Regions from separate parts of the Delftia sp. JD2 genome, predicted to be linked through region 2. Evidence: predicted binding sites of a transcription regulator. Region 2 holds the regulator's gene; each other region holds the start of a gene.
The links. The regulator FNR, encoded in region 2, switches genes on or off when oxygen is low (the NO sensors DNR and NnrR bind a similar motif). The targets are predictions, from matches to a motif close to TTGATNNNNATCAA.
Positions count from the first base shown of each region.

Region 1: ACM14_RS23565 (type IV pili methyl-accepting chemotaxis transducer N-terminal domain-containing protein) is a predicted target of FNR. The motif match lies at 1,423-1,436, and genes of this name have one in related genera.
Region 3: clpB (ATP-dependent chaperone ClpB) is a predicted target of FNR. The motif match lies at 948-961, and genes of this name have one in related genera.

Region 1 is NZ_LFJT01000055.1:8,963-11,224, forward strand. It holds gene ACM14_RS23550 (DUF445 domain-containing protein) at 1-3, opposite strand, end outside; gene ACM14_RS23555 (DUF3297 family protein) at 125-382, shown strand; gene ACM14_RS23560 (ChaN family lipoprotein) at 434-1,309, opposite strand; gene ACM14_RS23565 (type IV pili methyl-accepting chemotaxis transducer N-terminal domain-containing protein) at 1,469-2,262, shown strand, end outside.
Region 2 is NZ_LFJT01000049.1:39,097-41,358, reverse strand. It holds gene hemN (oxygen-independent coproporphyrinogen III oxidase) at 1-839, opposite strand, end outside; gene fnr (fumarate/nitrate reduction transcriptional regulator Fnr) at 1,002-1,721, shown strand; gene ACM14_RS22480 (hypothetical protein) at 1,803-2,090, opposite strand.
Region 3 is NZ_LFJT01000038.1:11,309-13,570, reverse strand. It holds gene clpB (ATP-dependent chaperone ClpB) at 1-852, opposite strand, end outside; gene ACM14_RS19540 (helix-turn-helix domain-containing protein) at 986-1,894, opposite strand; gene ACM14_RS19535 (DMT family transporter) at 1,999-2,262, shown strand, end outside.

The DNA.
Region 1 (2,262 bases), on a different contig from region 2:
CATACGACGCCCGTCCGCCATCCGCATGACGATGCCTGCCGCCAAAGCCTGTCAGCCAGCGCCTGCCTGCGAATTGCGCGGACAATACCGGCTTTCTTCAGAACCCTCTTGCGAGAACAAGACCATGACCGACGCCAACGCACCCGCCGATCGCCCCGCACTGCCCGACCACCTGTCCATCGACCCGCGCAGCCCGCACCATGTGGCCGCCGTGTTCGAGCACGACATCGGCATCCGCTTCAACGGCAACGAGCGCTTCGATGTGGAGGAATACTGCGTGAGCGAGGGATGGATCAAGGTGCCGGCCGGCAAGACGGTGGATCGCAAGGGAAAGCCCCTGCTGATCAAGCTCAAGGGCGCCGTGGAAGCGTTCTACCGCTGATTTCCGGCCGGTCGCAAGGCCGGCCGCAACCTCTTCAGGAATCAGCGGGCTTCAGCCCGCATCGGCCCGCGGCGCCGGCGGGTTCCTGAACTTCTCCCGCAGCTCGGCGCAGTGGTCCTTGGCGGGCAGGGCATCCGTCTTCTGCAGCCAATCCACATCCGAGGCCTGCGCCACCGATGTCTCCCCCGCCTGCGCCACGGCCACCTTGGCGCCTGCGGCCTCGGGCAGCCAGGTGGGAATGCCCACGCCGCGCAGCACGTGGCCGCGCCCGGCCACCAGCAGCACGGTCTTGCCGGGCTTGACAGCGGCCCTGGCCACCTCGGCCATGCTGGCATCGCGGGCCAGCTGGATGCGGGCCATGGGCGCCAGCTGGGTGTCGGGCAGCAGGCCGCAGTGGCCTTCGCGGATGGCGTCGAGCTGGCGCTGCCAGCCCTCGGGCGGCAGGTGGGTGTCCAGGTTCTCGTTGCGCATGGCCTGCTTCATGTCGGCGCGCGGCAGGTTGCCGCCCAGCACGGGCACGCCAGCGCGCACGGCGGCCATGACCACGCCGCGGTAGCGCGGCCAGGGCCAGGCCGCGTCCTGCCATTGCAGGGCCTGCTGCACCGCGTCCTCGGATGCATCGCGCGCCAGGGACGCGGTGGAGCCGGTGCGCGGCGCCATCTCGATCACCAGCGCGGCCAGGCGCTCCTGTTTTGCCAACTGCTCCACCGTGGCCTGCTGCCAGGCCTGGTGGGCGACCGCATCGTGCTGCTCGCCCAGCAGCACGATGGGCGCGTCGGACCAGCGCTGCAACTGCTGCGTCCAGTCCCGCGCCGGGGCGGAGGAGCTTGCGCAGCCGGCAAGGGCTGCCGCCAGCAATGCGGCCGCAGCCAGGCCGGCAAGGTGCGGGGTGCGGATGAAGGGGCGGGGGATGGAGCGGACTTGCATGGCCCCATGCTAAACACTGGCCTCGCCCGGGGACGCCATAGGCCCTGTGGGCATTGGGGGCAGTTGAAAGGATCCTAGGAATCGGGACGGTGCACGGCGCAAACGGGCGGCGCTTGATTCAGGTCAAGACGCGCAAATGTGCCGTGGCTACAGTGCAGCATGCATGGCAAGCCCTCGCTTTCGACCAAGCTGCTGCTCATGGGCGCAGCCTGCCTGCTCGCGGCCGTGGCCTCCATTGGTTTCACGCTGTGGGTGGCCTGGCAGCTGGAAGGCGGCGCGGCGGCGGTGAACGAGGCCGGGCGGCTGCGCATGAGCATGGTGCGCATGGCCATGGCGCGCCAGAACGAGGCGCCTGCGCAGTGGCAGGAGCGCGCACGGCAGTTCGACGCCAGCCTGGACCTGCTGCGCAGCGGCGACATGTCGCGGCCGCTGTTCGTGCCCTGGAGCGATGCGGTCAGCGCGCGCTACGAGCGCATACGCGGCGACTGGAGTGCGCTGCGCACGCAGTGGCAGGCCGAGGACCATGTCGATGCGCAGGCCATCATGAGCAGCGCCGATGCCTTCGTGCGCGAGGTGGACGGATTCGTCGAAGCCATCGAGGACCGGCTCTCGCGCTGGACGGCCATCCTGCACCTGTTTCAGATGTGTCTGATGGCGCTGGCCATCATCGCGGCCGTGAGCTTCATGGCCACCAGCTACTGGCTGGTGCTGCATCCCGTGGGCCAGCTGCGCTCGGCGCTGGAGCGCATGCGCCGCGGACACCTGGACACGCGCATGAGCGTGGAGGTGGACGACGAGTTCGGCCAGCTGGCGGCCGGCTTCAACCTCATGGCCCAGTCGCTGCAGAGCTCGCACGCCGAGCTGGAGGACAAGGTGCGCGAGAAGACCGCCAGCCTCAACGTGCAGCACCAGCAGCTGCAGGCGCTGTACGCGGTCAGCGTGCAGGCGTCGGA
Region 2 (2,262 bases):
AACGCGGCGATGGAACGCGACAGCATGGCCAGCTTGTCGGCCCCCTGGGGCAGATCCTCGGCCGCAATGCGCCGCTGCGGCTTGAAGCGCTCGGGCAGGTGGGCATAGGCATAGAGCGCGATGCGGTCGGGCCGCAGCGCGTTGACCTGGGCCAGCGTGCGCTCGAAGGATTCGGGCGTCTGCTTGGGCAGGCCGTAGATCAGGTCCACGTTGATGGAGGCAAAGCCCAGCTGCCGCGCGGCCGCCACCAGCTCGAACACCTGCTCTGCCGGCTGCACGCGGTGCACGGCGATCTGCACCTGCTCGTCGAAGTCCTGCACACCGAAGCTCAGGCGGTTGAAGCCCAGCTCCTTGAGCACGGCCAGGCGCTCGACGCTGACGGTGCGCGGATCGACCTCGATGGAGTACTCGCCACCCGGCTCCAGCTTGAAATGCTCGCGCAACAGGCCCATCAGCGTGCGCAGCTCGTCGTCGGAGAAGAAGGTGGGCGTGCCGCCGCCCAGGTGCAGCTGGCTGACGGTCTGGCCCTTGCCGCAATGGGCCGTGTGCAAGGCCATCTCGCGCGCCAGGTAGTCCAGGTAGACGGCGGCGCGATCGTGGTGGCGCGTCACGATCTTGTTGCAGGCGCAGTAGTAGCAAAGCGACTCGCAAAAGGGCACGTGCACATACAGCGACAAAGGCATGGCACGCGCTGCGGTACTCGATTTGCGTTGTTGCAGCGCCAGGATATAGTCCTCTGCACCAAAGGCCTCGACAAAGCGGTCGGCGGTAGGGAACGAGGTGTATCGGGGCCCCGGTACGTCAAAGCGACGCAGCAGCTCTGGGGTGACAGCGGTCATGGGTTTTTTCCTCTAATACCTCGACTGTGCCGCAGCACATCGGTCATGTCCTTGACTCACATCAAGAGTTGTTTGAGGGACTGCTGCGACAATTTGATCCAACTCATCGCAATCCACGAGGTCACCGCCGGCACGCTGTGTGCCGCTGATGTTTATCACTCCATGAACCTTCAGACCATCAAAGCCTCCTGCTCCAACTGCAACCTGCGCGAACTGTGCATGCCCATGGGCCTGGATGCCGAGCAGATGCAGCGCATCGACGACATCGTGGCCACGCGCCGCAAGGTCAAGCGCGGAGGCCTGCTGTTTCGCAACGGCGAGACATTCACCTCGCTGTACGCCATCCGCACCGGCTTCTTCAAGACCTGCGTGGCCACCGAGGACGGACGCGACCAGGTCACAGGCTTTCAGATGGCCGGCGAGATCATCGGCCTGGACGGCATCGTCAACGACCACCACACCTGCGATGCCGTCGCACTGGAAGACGCCGAAGTCTGCGTCATGCCCTTCGACAAGCTGGAAGACCTGTCGCGCGAGGTCACGGCCCTGCAAAACCATGTGCACAAGGTCATGAGCCGCGAGATCGTGCGCGAGCACGGCGTGATGCTGCTGCTGGGCAGCATGCGCGCCGAGGAGCGCCTGGCCGCCTTCGTGCTCAACCTGGTGCAGCGCCTGCATGCGCGGGGCTTTTCCAAGTCGGAACTGGTGCTGCGCATGACGCGCGAGGAAATCGGCAGCTACCTGGGCCTGAAGCTGGAGACGGTGAGCCGCACCTTCTCCAAGTTCGCGGACGACAACATCATCGAGGTGCGCCAGCGCCATCTGCGCATCCTGGACACGGAGGCGCTCAAGCGCATCGTCAACAGCCAGCAGTGCCAGTGAGGCTGCAGGGGCGGCAAGCATTCATCCGCCAATGAACAAGGCCCGCGACAGCGGGCCTTGTTCATTGCGGCGGGCTCTCGCTCAGTCCCGCCCCAGCCCCTGCATGGCCAGATCCGGGTCGGGCTCGGAGACCACGCCGTCATTGAGATCGCGGGCCGAGCGGCCCAGCATGGTGGTCATCAGGCTGGAGAGCATGGTCACGCCCCAGAAGGCGAAGAAGGCCAGCGTGTAGATGCCCTGGCGCGACCAGCCCAGGTCGCCGAGCCAATGCAGCTCCAGCGGGTCCACAAAGGCAAAAACCAGCATCTCCATCACGGCGGCTGCCAGAAAGGCAGGCCAGGCAATCCACATCCAGCGTTGGGCCAACATCAGCGATCTCCTTGTGCTGTCGAGGGGTCGCCTTCATTGTGCGCCGCGCCAACGCATGGCGCCAAGCCCCGCAGCGCCCTGCACGCCTGTAGGAAACCCTCACCCGTCGCGCATGCCGGAGATGCGATCCGCCATGCAAAAAGGCCACGACTGCGGCCTGTTGCAGGAGTGC
Region 3 (2,262 bases), on a different contig from region 2:
CATGGTGTGGATCTCGTCGATGAACAGGATGATGCGGCCCTCTTCCTGGGCCACTTCCTTGAGCACGGACTTCAGGCGTTCCTCGAAGTCGCCACGGTATTTGGCGCCGGCCAGCAGGCCCGCCATGTCCAGCGACAGCACGCGCTTGTTCTTGAGGCTTTCGGGCACCTCGCCGGCCACGATGCGCTGGGCCAGGCCCTCGACGATGGCGGTCTTGCCCACGCCGGGCTCGCCGATGAGCACGGGGTTGTTCTTGCTGCGGCGCTGCAGCACCTGGATGGAGCGGCGGATTTCGTCGTCGCGGCCGATCACCGGATCGAGCTTGCCGATGCGCGCGCGCTCGGTCAGGTCCATGGTGTACTTCTTGAGGGCCTCGCGCTGGCCCTCGCCTTCGGCGCTGTCCATGGTCTGGCCACCGCGCACGGCGTTGATGGCCGACTCCAGGCTGGAGCGCGTCACGCCGCTTTCCTTGAGCAGTTGGCCTGCGCGAGTGGAGGAGCCGCTGCTGTCGGTCAGCGCCAGCAGGAACAGCTCGCTGGCAATGAACTGGTCGCCGCGCTTGAGGGCTTCCTTCTCGGTCGCCTGCAGCAGCCGGCCCAGCTCGGAGCCGACCTGCACCTGGTCCTGGTGCTGCACGCGCGGCAGATCGGCCAGGGCCTTCTCGGCCGCGGCCTGCAGCTGGCCCACGTTGGCGCCGGCGCGCTGCAAGAGCGAGCGCGGACCATCGTCCTGGCGCAGCAGCGCCACGAGCAGGTGCAGGGGTTCGATATTGGATTGGTCTCCGCCCAGGGCCAGCGTTTGCGCGTCGGCCAGGGCTTCCTGGAACTTGGTTGTCAGTTTGTCGATTCGCATGGTGTTTCTTTTCGCTCCTGAAACAGGGTCATTGCGATTTATCTGATACCGGCAGGGCAAATTTCAAGCCATGCCCGGCCTGCAAGGACAGACGCTTGCGCCAGATCAAGGCCGGCGAGGCCGGCCATCCTTCTCAAGCATTGCGCTGAAAGATCGAGAACTGCGTAGGCGTAACGCCCAAATGCGCCCGGAAGCTGCGTACCAGGTGGCTGGCGCTGGAAAAGCCGCAATCCAGCGCCAGCTCGGCCAGCGGCGGCACGTTGCGCGCAGACAGGGCGCGCCGTGCCCGGGCCAGGCGCTGCTGCAGCACCCATTCGTGCACCGTGCAGCCCATGCTCTGGCGGAACATGCGTGCGAAATGGAATTCGGAGAGGCAGGCCTGTCTCGCCAGTGCCGGCAGCGACACGGCCTTGGAGTCATGCAGATGCGCCTCGACATGGGCCAGCACCCTGCGCCGCATGGCCGCAGAAAGCCCGCCCAGCGGCCGCTGCAGCGCCTGCAGCTGTCGCTGCGTGGCGGACTGCAGCACCAGCCGGTCCACCAGCTGCTGGCCAATGGCATCGGCCGCCAGTTGCTGCTGCGGGTCCTGCCAGTCCAGCTGCATCAGCGCACGGGCACCGGCGTGGAAGGCCTGATCATCCCCGTAGATCTGCGCACGCAAGGTGCGCGAGCGGGGCTCGGCATCCAGCATGCGGACCACGCGCCCCGCCCAGGCCAGGTCGGACACATACAGGTGCAGGAACTGCACGGGCGAGCGTACCAGCCAGTGCGATTCGTCCTCTGGCGTGAAGATGCAGATGCGCCCCGGCGCCCCCATGGCCTCGGGCCGCGCCTTGAGCTGCGAGCCCTCGCCCCCGGCCAGGTAGACCGACAGCGTGTGGTGACCGGGCTGGCAGTAGCGCACCTCGTCGTCCACATTGGCCCAGACGGCCAGCTCCACCCCTTCGCTCAGGCGCACGCGCCGCTGCAGCCGGGCCTTGGAGCGTGACAGCACCTGGCACAGGTGGCTGGAGGGCAGCTCGGGCAGCGGCGTGGGCGTCATGGCAGCGATTGTGGTCCCGCAGCCATACCGATGCATGGCGCCAGGCCATCAAACCGCAGGAATCTGTCATGCCCGCCCAGCCTGCGGCGCCATCATCACCGGCCATGACTGCCACCCTCTATGCCCTGGTCGTGCTGATCTGGGGTTCGACCTGGATCGCCCTGAAACTGCAGCTGGGCGCCGTGCCCGTGGAGCTGTCCATTGCCTACCGCTTTGCGCTGGCCGCCGTGCTGATGTTCGCCTGGCTGGCCTGGTCGCGGCAGCTGCGCGTGCCCCGCGGCCCGGCGCTGCCGCGCGTGCTGGCGCAGGGCCTGTGCCTGTTCAGCTTCAACTTCGTGTGCTTCATGCATGCCAGCGAGACGCTGGCC